DNA from 3 places in the Streptomyces sp. NBC_00996 genome. Region 3 is predicted to be linked to each of the others. Evidence: riboswitches for the same ligand, from Rfam matches in the RefSeq annotation. Region 3 holds a riboswitch; each other region holds the start of a gene.
The links. Region 3 has a riboswitch for ZMP and ZTP ahead of OG390_RS40920 (hypothetical protein). Riboswitches for the same ligand answer to the same signal wherever they lie in the genome.
Positions count from the first base shown of each region.

Region 1: another riboswitch for ZMP and ZTP. It lies ahead of OG390_RS32050 (glycine hydroxymethyltransferase); the one in region 3 lies ahead of OG390_RS40920 (hypothetical protein).
Region 2: another riboswitch for ZMP and ZTP. It lies ahead of OG390_RS47280 (bifunctional 5,10-methylenetetrahydrofolate dehydrogenase/5,10-methenyltetrahydrofolate cyclohydrolase); the one in region 3 lies ahead of OG390_RS40920 (hypothetical protein).

Region 1 is NZ_CP108723.1:6,818,794-6,823,307, reverse strand. It holds gene OG390_RS32060 (hypothetical protein) at 1-574, shown strand, start outside; gene OG390_RS32055 (hypothetical protein) at 649-1,386, shown strand; gene OG390_RS32050 (glycine hydroxymethyltransferase) at 1,409-2,854, opposite strand; ZMP/ZTP riboswitch at 2,886-2,973, opposite strand; gene rocD (ornithine--oxo-acid transaminase) at 3,131-4,345, shown strand.
Region 2 is NZ_CP108723.1:10,209,504-10,214,017, reverse strand. It holds gene OG390_RS47285 (xanthine dehydrogenase family protein molybdopterin-binding subunit) at 1-1,493, shown strand, start outside; ZMP/ZTP riboswitch at 1,732-1,818, shown strand; gene OG390_RS47280 (bifunctional 5,10-methylenetetrahydrofolate dehydrogenase/5,10-methenyltetrahydrofolate cyclohydrolase) at 1,842-2,690, shown strand; gene OG390_RS47275 (CU044_5270 family protein) at 2,737-3,711, opposite strand; gene OG390_RS47270 (RNA polymerase sigma factor) at 3,704-4,267, opposite strand; gene ctaD (cytochrome c oxidase subunit I) at 4,373-4,514, shown strand, end outside.
Region 3 is NZ_CP108723.1:8,799,827-8,804,340, reverse strand. It holds gene OG390_RS40930 (type I polyketide synthase) at 1-1,450, shown strand, start outside; gene OG390_RS40925 (thioesterase II family protein) at 1,447-2,214, shown strand; ZMP/ZTP riboswitch at 2,235-2,319, shown strand; gene OG390_RS40920 (hypothetical protein) at 2,452-2,661, shown strand; gene OG390_RS40915 (SpoIIE family protein phosphatase) at 3,408-4,514, shown strand, end outside.

The DNA.
Region 1 (4,514 bases), 2.0 Mb from region 3:
GGAGGAGGAGTACGGGCAGTTGATGCGCCTGCTGGGCGAGCCCGGCTCGGGCACGCGCGAGGAGCCGCCCGGGCTGGGAGCCGCCGGCGGACATCAGCTCAATGTCACATGGCTGGTCCATGACGTGTCGCCGTGGCGGGTCGACCGCGTCTATCCGGACTCCCCGCGGAGCAAGGACGTCTGGATACACACGACAACGGACCTGCCGAGTATGAACGGCTACTGGCACAGGGCGGAGCACCCGGCCCAAGTGCGGGCGCTGTTCAAGAAGCTCGACGTACTGGGCAAGCCGTCGCCCAAGGGCGGCGGGGAAATCTTCCCGGCCCCCTGGCAGACGCCGGAGGGCTCCCACACCGCACCCGCCCCCGCACCCACCGAACAGGCCCGCACCACGACCGCCGCAGGTGCCACGGCCGACGACGGCACCGACTGGTGGTGGGCGATACCGGGGGCAGCGGCCGGAGCGATGCTGGCCCTGGTGCTGCGGCCGCTGGTCGCCGGGGTACCGGGAGCTCGGCCTCTGGGCAGGCGAGAGCGCGAGACGGAGCCTCGGCAGGAGCTTCGGGACGTGTGACGTGCTGGGTGCGCGAGGGGACGCGGGACGCACGAGGGGACGGATGACGAGGGGACGGATGACGAGGGGGACGGATGAAGGGGAGCACGGACGACGGGGGCCGGATGAGGTTCCGGGTCGGACGGACGAGTGCGAGGTCATGGCTCCTGTCTCTGGCTTCCGTGGCGCTGGCCGCGCTCGGTGCACCTGGGGCCCACGCCTCGACGGGCACCGCTTTCTACGCGACGGCCGACACCCCGGATGTGGCCGTGGTCATCGCCGGTGACACGGGGCGGACGACCACCCTGCGCTCGGGGGAGGAGGACTTCGTACGGCTCTGGCGGTTGCTGTCGCCCAGGTACACGGGGACGGAGCGGGTGCCCGAGGCCTGGGTGGCGGGCCACTTCCCGAAGGTGCGAGCCACGGTGATCTGGGGGCTGACCGGGGTCGGGGGCTGGCCCCGGACCCAGAGGGCGCCCGGCGGCGATGTCGCCATCGAGCGCCAGGACCAGGTGTTCGTCGCCGCGGACGGGACGCCGTGGGTGCGCTCGGATCCTTCACCCGACGTGGAGGACGACGACATCCGCTGGCATCGGGCACCGCGCTCGGTATTCGAGCAGTTGGCGGAACAGGGGAGGCTGTTCGGCTCCGGAAGCACATCGATGGCCGACACGGACCCGCATGCGGTGGAGCGTGCGAGGTGGGCGATACCCGGGCTGGCGGCCGGCCTGGTGATCGGAGTCGGCGGCACCCTTGTGATACGCGGCGCGGCGGCCCGGCAGAAAGCTGCCGGACCGCCGCGGGAACCACGACAGGAGCTGATCGACTTGTAGCCCCGGTGAGGTACCGGGTGCGTCAGCCGAGGTCGATCTCCGGGTAGAGCGGGAAGCCGGCGAGCAGGTCGGTGGCGCGGTGGGCGATCTCGTCGGAGATCTTCGGGTCCAGGACGTGCTGGGCCTTGGACGGGCTGCCCTTGGCCGTCGTGCCGGGCTCGGCGGCGGTGAGGACGCGGTCGATCAGACCGGCGATCTCGTCCATCTCGGCCGTGCCCAGACCACGGGTGGTCAGCGCGGGCGTGCCGATACGGATGCCGGAGGTGTACCAGGCGCCGTTCGGGTCGGCGGGGATGGAGTTGCGGTTGGTGACGATGCCCGAGTCGAGCAGTGCGGACTCGGCCTGGCGGCCGGTGAGGCCGTAGGAGGAGGCGACGTCGATCAGGTTGAGGTGGTTGTCGGTGCCGCCGGTGACCAGAGTGGCGCCGCGGCGCATCAGGCCCTCGGCGAGGGCGCGGGAGTTGTCGACGACGGCCTGGGCGTAGTCGCGGAACTCGGGGCGACGCGCCTCGGCGAGTGCGACGGCCTTGGCGGCCATGACATGGGGAAGGGGGCCACCGAGGACCATCGGGCAGCCGCGGTCGACCTGCTCGGCGAGGGTCTCGTCGCACAGCACCATGCCGCCGCGCGGGCCGCGCAGTGACTTGTGCGTGGTGGTGGTGACGATCTGGGCGTGCGGGATCGGGTCGAAGTCGCCGGTGAGGACCTTGCCCGCGACCAGACCGGCGAAGTGCGCCATGTCGACCATCAGGGTCGCGCCGACCTCGTCGGCGATCTCCCGCATAATGCGGAAGTTCACCAGGCGGGGGTAGGCGGAGTAGCCGGCGACGATGATCAGCGGCTTGAAGTCACGGGCGGAGGTGCGCAGGGCCTCGTAGTCGATGAGGCCGGTGGCGGGGTCGGTGCCGTAGGAGCGCTGGTCGAACATCTTGCCGGAGATGTTCGGGCGGAAGCCGTGGGTGAGGTGGCCTCCGGCGTCCAGGGACATGCCGAGCATGCGCTGGTTGCCGAAGGCATGGCGCAGCTCGGCCCAGTCGGCCTCGGAGAGGTCGTTGACGTTGCGGACACCGGCCCGCTCCAGGGCGGGGGCCTCGACGCGGGCGGCGAGGACGGCCCAGAAGGCGACGAGGTTGGCGTCGATGCCGGAGTGCGGCTGGGCGTAGGCGTGCTCGGCGCCGAAGAGTTCGCGGGCGTGCTCGGCCGCGAGGGCCTCGACGGTGTCGACGTTGCGACAGCCGGCGTAGAAGCGGCGGCCGATGGTGCCCTCGGCGTACTTGTCGCTGAACCAGTTGCCCATGGCCAGGAGGGTGGCCGGGGAGGCGTAGTTCTCGGACGCGATCAGCTTGAGCATGTCGCGCTGGTCGGCGACTTCCTGGCCGATGGCGTCGGCGACGCGGGGCTCCACGGCCCGGATCACGTCGAGAGCGCTGCGGAAGGCGGTGGATTCGGTGGAAAGGGGCTCTGGCATGACGGCCTCCGGACGTGGCGTTCAGCGTTCACGGGTCGGCCCAGGCGCACGGCACACAGTTGCTGGAGCCGCTCCCCGATGGTCGGTCCCATCCCAGCGCGCCAGTCACGGCCCCGTCGATCAGCCTACCGGGCGCGCCGGACGGCCGGGTTCCCGAGTCCACCATGCGAGCGACGATAGGAAATAGGCCACAAGCCACCCGCCGCTCGCGGGCATCACTCCCCCGTGCTCGGGAACGCGCGCCCCTCGTGCCGCACGTCAAGAAACGGAGACCCCGTGACCGCTACGGAGACGACGAAGGCGTTCATCGCCTCGGCCGACGCGCACAGCGCGCACAACTACCACCCGCTGCCGGTCGTCGTGGCGACGGCGGACGGGGCCTGGATGACGGATGTCGAGGGGCGCCGCTTCCTCGATCTGCTGGCCGGATACTCGGCGCTGAATTTCGGACATGGCAACCGGCGGCTGCTCGACGCGGCGAAGGCGCAGCTGGAGCGGGTGACGCTGACGTCGCGGGCGTTCCATCACGACCGGTTCGCTGACTTCTGCCGGGAACTGGCGGCACTGTGCGGCATGGAGATGGTGCTGCCGATGAACACGGGCGCGGAGGCGGTGGAGACCGCGGTGAAGACGGCCCGGAAGTGGGGGTACCGGGTCAAGGGCGTCCCGGACGGCAGGGCGAGGGTCGTCGTGGCCGGCGACAACTTCCACGGCCGTACGACGACGATCATCAGCTTCTCCACGGACCCGGAGGCGCGGGCGGACTTCGGCCCGTTCACGCCGGGCTTCGACATCGTGCCGTACGGGGATCTGGCGGCGCTGCGCGAGGCGGTCACCGAGGAGACGGTCGCCGTGCTGTTGGAGCCGATTCAGGGCGAAGCGGGGGTTCTGGTGCCGCCGCCCGGCTATCTCCAGGGGGTGCGGGAGGTGACGCGGGAGCGGAATGTCCTGTTCATCGCGGACGAGATCCAGTCGGGCCTGGGCAGGACCGGGCGTACGTTCGCCTGTGAGCACGAGGGTGTGGTGCCCGACATGTATGTGCTCGGCAAGGCGCTCGGTGGTGGGGTCGTCCCCGTCTCGGCCGTGGTGTCGTCCAGCGAGGTGCTCGGGGTGTTCCGGCCCGGGGAGCACGGGTCGACGTTCGGGGGGAATCCGCTGGCCTGTGCGGTGGCGCTGGAGGTGATCGCGATGCTGCGGTCGGGCGAGTTCCAGCGGCGGGCCGCCGAGCTCGGCGAGCATCTGCACCGCGCGCTGGCCCTGCTGACGGGCACCGGCCATGTCACACAGGTGCGCGGGCGCGGTCTGTGGGCGGGGATCGACATCGCCCCGGCCTACGGCACCGGGCGGGAGATCTCCGAGAAGCTGATGGACCGGGGCGTTCTCGTCAAGGACACCCACGGCGTCACGATCCGGATCGCCCCGCCCCTGGTCATCAGCAAGGAGGACCTGGACTGGGGGCTCGCCCAGCTCCGAGGCGTGCTGGGGGCGTAGTCGGTTCGGGCTCTCGCTCTCGGGCTCTCGGGCTCTCGGGCTCTCGGGCTCTCGGGCTCTCGGGCTCTCGGGCTCTCGGGCTCTCGGGCTCTCGGGCTAGAGGATGACGTGCGGCAGGAAGCGGGCGCGGCCGCCGCCAGGCACATGTGGTGCAGTCACCATCGACCCG
Region 2 (4,514 bases), 1.4 Mb from region 3:
CGATCCTCGCAGCGCTCGCCGCCCGCGAGTTGAGCCAACCGGTCAAGGTGGCGCTGACCCGGCAGCAGATCTTCCAGCTCGTCGGTATGCGCCCCATATCCAGCCAGCGCGTTCGGCTGGGCGCGGGGCGCGATGGACGGCTGGCTGCACTCGCCCACGAGGTCACCATGCACACCAACCCCGACATCGAGTACGCCGAGCAGACCGCCGCCACGACCCGCAGCCTCTACGCCGCGCCCCACCGGTTGACGAGCCACCGGCTGAAGCCCCTGGATCTGCCGCGCGGGACAGACGTCCGCGCGCCGGGCGAAGCGCCGGGCATGCTGGCGGTGGAGTCGGCGATGGACGAGTTGGCGCACGCGCTCGGAATGGACCCGGTCGAGCTGCGGATCCGCAACGAGCCCACCGTCGATCCCGAGCGAGACGTGCCGTACAGCGACCGGCACCTGGTCGACTGCCTGCGCGAAGGCGCGCGCCGGTTCGGCTGGGAGCACCGCCCCGCCACCCCGGCGAGTATGCGTGAGGGACAGTGGTTGATCGGCTACGGCATGGCTGCCGCCATCCGCGGGCATTTCCAAGGGCCGACAACGGTGCGGATGCGGTTCGAGGCGGACGGCACCGCCGTCGTCCAGACGGACATGACCGACATCGGCACGGGCACCTACACCATCCTGACGCAGGTTGCGGCCGACGGGCTTGGACTGCCGCCCGATCGGGTGCGCATTGAGCTCGGGCGATCCGAGTTTCCCACCAGCTGGGGGTCCGGTGGCTCGTGGGGCGCCGCCAACTCGTGCACCGCGGTGGATCAGGCCTGCACGGCCCTGCGCGAGCAGTTGCTGTCCGCTGCGCGCGGCGACGCACGCTCCCCGCTGCACGGCCGGGACACGGCAGACGCCGTGTTCGCCGATGGCAACGTGCGCATCGGTGACGCGTCCGAGGCGCTGAGCGAGATCGTCCGACGCAACCACCCCGAAGGCGTGCAGGCGGTGGGCGAGACCCGCTTCATGGGCGATGATCCGAACTACACGGCCTACTCGATCCACTGCTACGGGGCCCATTTCGCTGAAGTGGGGGTCGACGCGGACACCGCCGAGATCCGTCTGCGGCGGATGCTTGGCGTGTTCTCGGTGGGCCGCGTGCTCAACGCGAAGACGGCCCGCTCACAGCTGATCGGCGGCATGATCTGGGGCGCCGGCGCGGCCCTCGAGGAAGAGGCCGTCATCGACCCGCGATCCGGCGCCTTCGTCAACCGGGATCTCGCCCAATACCTGGTGCCGGTTCACGCCGACGTCCCCGACGTCGACGCCGTCGTCCTCGACGGGTACGACGACAAGGCCAACGTCCTGGGCGCGAAGGGCGTCGGTGAGCTGGGCATCTGCGGGGCCGGTGCGGCGGTCGCGAACGCGGTGTTCAACGCCACCGGCGTGCGCGTGCGCGACTTCCCCATCACCCTGGAGAAGCTGTTGCCCGGTCTACCACCGATGGACACCTGAGTCTGTGACGACGGTGCCATTTACCGGCCCGTACGCGTGAGCCGACGGTGTCCGGACACCCATCGCCGTCGGGGCGAGCGACGAAGGCCCGGTCATGGAACCGCGGGCCCTTCGCCCGGCCCGCTGACCGAGTACCGCTGCCGGCCGGCCCAGGGAGAGCACCAGACCCGGGCCGGCCAGGCCACGGTGCGTCCGCTGGTCCAGCGGCACCGACCGGTGATCGCACAAGCTACGCTGGTCGGCGGGCCGTGACTGGCGCTGAGGTGGAGTACCACCGGGGAGCGGTCTGACGAACGGGTCTTTGCCGCGCGCCTGGGCGATTGTGTCAACAACGCTCAGGAGGAGCACATGTCCCAGGCCCAGCTCATGGACGGCGCCGGTCTCGCGCGGCGCATCGTCGAGGAGACCGCCAAGCGTGCGGCCGTCCTCAAGGACCGTACGGGCGCGGCTCCGTGTCTGGCGACGGTGCTGGTCGGCGAGGATCCCGCCTCGGCCACCTATGTGCGGATGAAGCAGAACCGCAGCCGCAAGGCGGGTATCGAGTCGAGGCACGTCGCCCTGCCCGCCCACACCACGACGGCCGAACTGATCGCCACGCTCGATGCGCTGTCCGGCGACCCGACCGTGCACGGCATCCTGCTCCAGCACCCGGTCGGACCGCACATCGACGAGCGCGCGGCGTTCGAGGCCATCACGCCGGAGAAGGACGTCGACGGTGTGACGCTGAGTTCCTATGCGGCGATGAGCTTCGGCCTGCCGGGCTTCGTGTCCTGCACGCCCGGCGGCATCATGCGGCTCCTCGACGAATACGACGTGGACCCGGCCGGCAAGCGGGCCGTCGTCGTGGGCCGCAGCGCGATCCTCGGCAAACCGGTCGGCATGCTGCTGCTCGGGCGCGACGCGACGGTGACGTACTGCCATTCGCGTACGGAGGATCTGTCCGCTGTGGTGCGCGAGGCGGACATCGTGGTAGCCGCCGTGGGGCGCGCCCGGCTGATCCGCGGTGAGGACATCAAGCCGGGAGCCGTCGTGATCGACGCGGGCTACAACTCCGGGAACGTCGGCGACGTCGACGTCGACACCGCCGTCACCCGGGCCGGTCTGATCACCCCCGTGCCGGGTGGCGTCGGCCCGATGACGATCGCGGTCCTGCTGGAGCAGACGGTGACCGGGGCCGAGCGCCAACTCGGCATCTGAGCACACACTTCGGGGACTTCGGGGACTTCGGGGACTTCGGGGTCGATCAGCGCATCCACGCGCGGTACGACATCACGTCGCCGGCCTTGACGCCGTACTCGGGATCGGCCTTGGTGACCGTGTCCTCAAGGCCGAGAACAGCGCCGGTCGCCGGGTCCAGGATCAGCATCCGGCGGCCGGAGTGGGCCTTGTCGTCGTACATGTACGCCTGTCCCGTGCGGCCCAGCCGGTCGGTGACCGCTCCGGCCGGGCGCAGTCCCCTCGCGTCGGCGAGGACACGGGCCAGCGCGGCGCTCTCGCGGGCACCGAGCGTCCAGTTGTCCAGCAATTCGGCGACGGCGTCGAGGAGTTGCGTCGTGTCCCTCGCCTCGATCGGGTCGATCTCCTCGAGGTAGGCGCGCAGCCGCGCGGCGTCGTGCGGCGGTCGCGCCCGGGGCGGCGCGTCGCTCCAGCTCGGCGGGTAAGCCTGCCTGCTCAGCACATGGCCGTCCTCGACCGTGCGCGGGACGGAGTCGGCGTCGGTGATGACCGGCTTGCCGGGATGGCGCGGGTCGGTCGCCACGACGAGTTCGGTGTGACTGCCGTCGGCCTTCCAGCGGACGACGCGTTCCTCGGGGAGCGTGATCGGCGGCCGGGCCCCGGGTCCCGAGGTCATGCTCAGGCTCCACGTCTGGACGTGGGTGCCCTGGCGCAGCGGGAGCGAGCTGTCGGATGCCGCCGCGCGGTCGGCGAGCCGGTCCAGGGGGACGGGGGTGGAGCCCGCCTCGATGACCAGCGGGCGCGGGGCGGCCACGGCGGGGGCGGTGGTCGGTCCCGACAGCGTGAGGGCGAGGACGACCACGCCGACGGCCGCCGCGGTCCCGACGCTCCAGAGCCAGCGGCGCAGCGGGCGGGGGCACGCACTGTGCAGCAGGTGGTTGAGGCGCCGCTCGGCGTGCTGATCCAGTGGGCGGTCGTGAAAACGGGGGTCGGCGGACGGCACCGGGTTGGCGCGGCGCAGCAGTTCGAGTTCGTCAGCCATGGCCGTGCTCCTTCGGGGTGTCGCGGCGGGGCGCTTCGCTGCCGGCGGCCACGGTGATCTGCAGGCGGTCGATCTCGGCTCTGAGGCGGCGGCGGGCGCGGTGCAGACGCATCGCCGCGGCGCGGTTGCCACAGCCGAGGGCGACGGCGACCTCGTCGACGCCGAGCTCCTCCCAGGCCGTCAGCCGCAGTACTTCCTGGTCGGCCGGGGAGAGCCGGGCCAGCGCCTCGTGCACCCAGTCGCCCGGCGACTCGGAGTCGGGGCCCGCCACCACCTGCTTGCCGTGCGCACTCTCGTCGTTTCCGAGCCGGTCGACGAGCCTGCGGCGGCGCCCGTAGCCGCGTACGGCATTGGCCAGACAGTGGCGCGCCACCCCGTACAGCCAGGGAAGGGGGGACGGCGGGAGGTCGGACCGGCGCCGCCAGGCGACGGTGAAGACGTCCGCCACCACCTCCTCGACATCACTGCTCCGGCCGTCCAGTCGCCGCGCAACGTAGCGGCTGACCGCCCAGTAGTGCTCGCGATAGGCAGCGGCGAAGGTCTCGTCGTTGCTCATAATCCGTAGGTGTCCGGCAGGTTCGTGATTGTCACACCCGCCGATGTGACGCTCGTCGCTTCGCTCCAGTGTGACGGTGGCGCGGGCGCCGGACACAGGCGGGGCATGGAGAGCAACACTGTTACGGCGCTGCCCGCACCCCGTCCCGTGCGTGCCCGGCGTCCTGGACTCGCCGCGGTGAAGTGGCTGACCACCACCGACCACAAGACGATCGGCACGCTGTATCTGGTCACGTCGTTCGGGTTCT
Region 3 (4,514 bases):
CTTCCTTTTCCCCGGCCAGGGCGGCCAGCACGTCGGCATGACCGCCGAGTTGTACGACGGCGAGAGCGAGTTCCGGCGGCACATGGACGAGGTGGCCGAGGCGGTGGCGGGCCCTCTCGGCCGGGACCTGCGGGAGGTGCTGTATCCCGCTACGGAGGCGGAACGGCGGGCCGCGGCAGAGCAGTTGGCGACCATCGCCGTCGGTCAGCCCGCGGTGTTCGCAGTGCAGTACGCCACCGCCGGTCTGCTGTCGTCGTGGGGTCTGCGGCCGAGCGCCGTCGCCGGACACAGTCTCGGCGCGTACGCCGCGGCCTGCGCGGCCGGGGTGTTCTCACCGGTCGACGCGGCACGCCTGGTGGCCGAACGGGGCCTGCTCCTCGGCACCGTTCCCGCCGGGGCGATGGCCGCCGTGCGCCTGCCCGAAGAGGACGTGGTGCCGATGCTGCCGGGTGACATCACGATCGGTGCGGTGAACGGGCCGGGACAGTGCACCGTGACCGGTCCGGCCACGTCCGTGGCCCGGTGGGCGGAGGAACTCACCGGGCGCGGCGTCGAGGCGCGGGTGCTGCGGATCGCCGCGGCGGGACACTCGTCGCTCGTCGAGCCGATCGCCCGCCACTTGGCCGGGGCGGTCAGGGCTGTGCCACGGGAGCGGCCCGGCGTACCGGTACTCTCGGACACGACCGGGTCGTGGGCAGACGCCGACGATGTCCGCTCCGCGGAGTACTGGGTACGGCACCTGCGTCGGCCCGTACGTTTCGGCGAGGCGCTGGACACCCTGTTCGGCACCCCGGACCGGGTGCTGGTCGAGGTGGGCCCCGGCCGTACCCTCGCCACCCTGGCCCGTCAGCATCCGAACCACGACAGCAAGCAGGCCGTCGTGCACCTCGCGCCGCATCCGGCGGAGGAGGCGTCGGAGACGGCGACCCTCCTCGCCGGTGTGGGCGAGCTGTGGGCACGCGGCGCGCGAGTGGACTTCGCCGCGCTTCAGGGCCGTCGGCCCCGGCGCCGGGTGGCGCTGCCCACCTATCCGTTCGAGCGCCGCGACCACCTGGTGCCGGCACCGCCCGAGGCCGGCACCGCCGCGGCACCGACACCGCGGGCCTCGGGCATGCCCTTCCCCGCCCCCGCCGCACCAGTGCCGCGAGCGGTCACCGGCGCGGGGGCACCGGGCGCGCCGGCAGCGGACCGCCCGCCCGTGCTGTCCGCCCTGCTCGGCGCGTTCACCCAGGCCCTCGGCTACCCCGACATCGACCCGCACGACGGTCTCTTCGACCTCGGCGGGGACTCGCTGACCGCCACGAAGCTCGCGGCCTGGGCCGCCGCCTCGTTCCACGTCACCGTCAACGCCGCCGACGTCCTGCGCTCCCAGACCCCGGCGGCCCTCGCCGCGCTGCTCGACGAGCGTGGGGCGAGGGCCGATTCCGCCGAGGAGGTTCCCACTCCGTGACCACTCCCCTGTCCTCCGCCCCACCACCCGGCGCCGCCGCTCGGCGCAGCCCCTGGCTGACCGGCCGCCCACCTGCCCAGCCTCCGCGACGCCACCTGTACTGCTTCCCCCACTCGGGTGGGCTTCCCGGTGAATACGTGCGCTGGGGGCTGCAGCTGCCGGGCACCCAGGTCTACGGGATCTGCCCGCCGGGACGCGGCGGCCGGACCCATGAGCGCCCGGTGACCGACCTCGGCACGCTGGTACGGGAGTTGCTGGCAGAGACGGAGTTCGTCCCGCCGTACGATCTCTTCGGGCACAGCCTCGGCGCGCTGGTCGTCTACGAGGTCACGCGAGAACTCGCCGCCCGAGGCCGCCCGTTGCCCGAGCGTCTCATCGTGTCGGCGTTTCCCGCGCCGCATCTACCGCGCCCCGTCACGGGACTGGCCGACAGGCCTGACGAGGAGCTGGTCGCGGCCCTGCATGAGCGCTACGGCGGCATTCCGCCACAACTGGCTGCGGACACCGAACTGATGGCAGTGCTGCTCCCCGTGTTCCGCACCGACTTCACCTTGCTGGACGGCTATTCGCACCAGCCGGGCGAACCGCTTCCGGTGCCCCTGGAGGTGGTGGGCGGGGGCACCGACGTCGTCACCGCCGACCAGCTCGGGCAGTGGGAGCAACACAGCACCGGGACCGTGCGGGTGCACCGGTTCGAAGGCGGTCATTTCTACTTCCGCGAGGAACCGACGCCGCTTCTGAACGTATTGGCGCGGCGCACCTGACACCGCCCGACCGTGGCGAGGCTGTGGGCCGTGACTGGCGCTGAGTGGAGCACCACCGGGGAGCGGTCCGACGAGACGTCGTTGCCGTGCGCCTGGACGAGTGGTCAGCAACGCCTGGGGGCAACGATGTCCGCGACTCGGGCGGGCCGCTCGCGACTGGACAGCTGAGCCGAGGGCGGCTGCGGGTCGTCAGCTGCCCGTGCGGCGCGGAGCGGCTCACGCGGATCGGACGGGATCATGTTCACGCCGGTCGCGGCACAGCTGAGCACCAGCAGCCGGTCCCCCCTCGCTGCCGACGGCCGGGGCGGGGGCTGGCGCGTCCTGCTGGTAGAAGGCGGGGATGTGGGCGGCGACCCGACACGCGATCTCCATCAACTGCCGGTGCCGAGCCGCCAGGCGCAGGAGTGTCTCGGCGCCCCCGAAGGTGACGCGCGCTGGAGCGGGTAGGAGTAGAACTGCCGCGGCAGGGCCAGGGCGGCGGCGCCGTGGTGCAGGTTGGCCGCACCAGGGCGCGGTAGGCGATCCGGGTCGCCTCGACCCGGCCCAGCGTGGTGGCCAGCAGCCGGCGGTGGCTCCGTACGGCCCGAGGGCGCACCACCGCGTCGCTGCCGGTGACCACCTCCACGGAAACGCACCCGATGGCAGGACAGACCCGGAGCATTCTTAGTATGCGATCAACCTGCCTCCGCAGGTGACTCAGAGCAGCAAGATGGAAACCGACCGCGACCGTCATGTCCGTAATCGGCTTATTCTCTCCCGTTTTCAGCCTGTATGTTGGTTCTATTCCGTCCGTGGCGGAGGTAGGTGAGGGTATGGGCCCGCGCCGGGAAGATTCTCGACCGGCCGCCGCACCAGGCGGGGTCTCGGAGACGCCATCGTCGGTCACGGAACGTCTTCGCACCCTCGCAGCCGTCGGCGAAGGCCTCAGTGCCCCGGAATCCCTGCGGCTCGGCCTCGACCAGGCTGTGGTCGCTCTCCATGGGCTGGGGGGGCTGGTGCATCAGGGCGTCCCGGGGAGCCCTGTGCTGCACCTGACGGCGCACACTGGCCTGCGCGCTGCGCTGCTCGAGGCATGGCAGGAGGTCGCACTGGAGGCTGCCGTGTCACCCGCCCGTGCCGTATGTGAGGACACCGTAGTGTGGACCGGCCCGTTTGCCCCCGGGTTCCGGCACCTTCCTACCGGGATCGGACTGGTGTCGGTCCCGCTGCCCGGCCCCAATGGGCCCCTGGGCGCCCTCACCGTCCTGACGACCACAGCGGGCGACCTTCAGGCGGAGGTTCAGCAGCTGCTCGATGCCGTGGCCCGGTGGACCGCGGAACGACTGCGGTTCCGCGACCCCCGGCGGCTCTCAGCCCCTGGGCCGCAGTGGCAGTCCGGCACCCAACTGCAGGAGGCTCTCGATGAAGCCGGAATCGGTACATGGGAGTGGGACCTGCGCACGGGGGCGGTGGTCTGGGACGAACGGTCCGCGCGCATCCTCGGTATCGCCCCGGAGATCTTCGACGGGCGGATCGACACCTGGGTGAGTCTGGTCGACCCGGACGACCTGCCGCAGGTCTTGGCGTACACCGAGGACGCGATCCGCGCCGCCGACCAGGCATACGGCGTCCAGTACCGCATACACCGACCCGACCGGGCCGTCCGATGGGTGCAGGCCCGTGGCCGAGTAGTCGTCGACCAACACCGGAACAAGTGCAGGCTGACCGGCACCTTGCAGGTCATCAGCGATGTCCGTAGCGGACCAGCCCCTGTCGGCCAGGGCCTGACTCAGGTGAGTGACGCGGTTCTGGACATCGACGGCCAGGGGCGAATCACTTCCATCAACAGCGAGGGAGAGTGCCTCCTCGGTTCCGCGGACCGGCTCGTGGGCCACGTGCTGTGGGAGGCGGCTCCTGCCGTCCCAAAGCTCGGTCTGGAGGGCCCCTGCCGTCGAGCCGGCACCAGCGGTCAACCAGTCGACTTCGAGGCGCGATGGCCTGCCGACCAGCGGTGGTTCCGCCTTCGAGTGGTCCCCGCGCCCGGCGGCCTCCGAGTGTATTTCACCGATATCACCAACGGTCGGCGGGTGGAAGCGCAGCAGGCTGCCGCCGTGGAGCGCACGGTTCGGATCGCAGACCTTACTCACGCCCTCGCGGCGGCGGTCACCGGGCAGGACGTCATTGATGCCGTCACGGATCATGTGCGGACACTGTTCGACGCAGCAGGTGTCACCGTTTGGGCCCGGGAAGGCAAGGACTTCGTCCTGTTGAGCGCCGTGGGATTCTCGGAGGAATTCCTGGAGCTGATCAGCACATTCTCC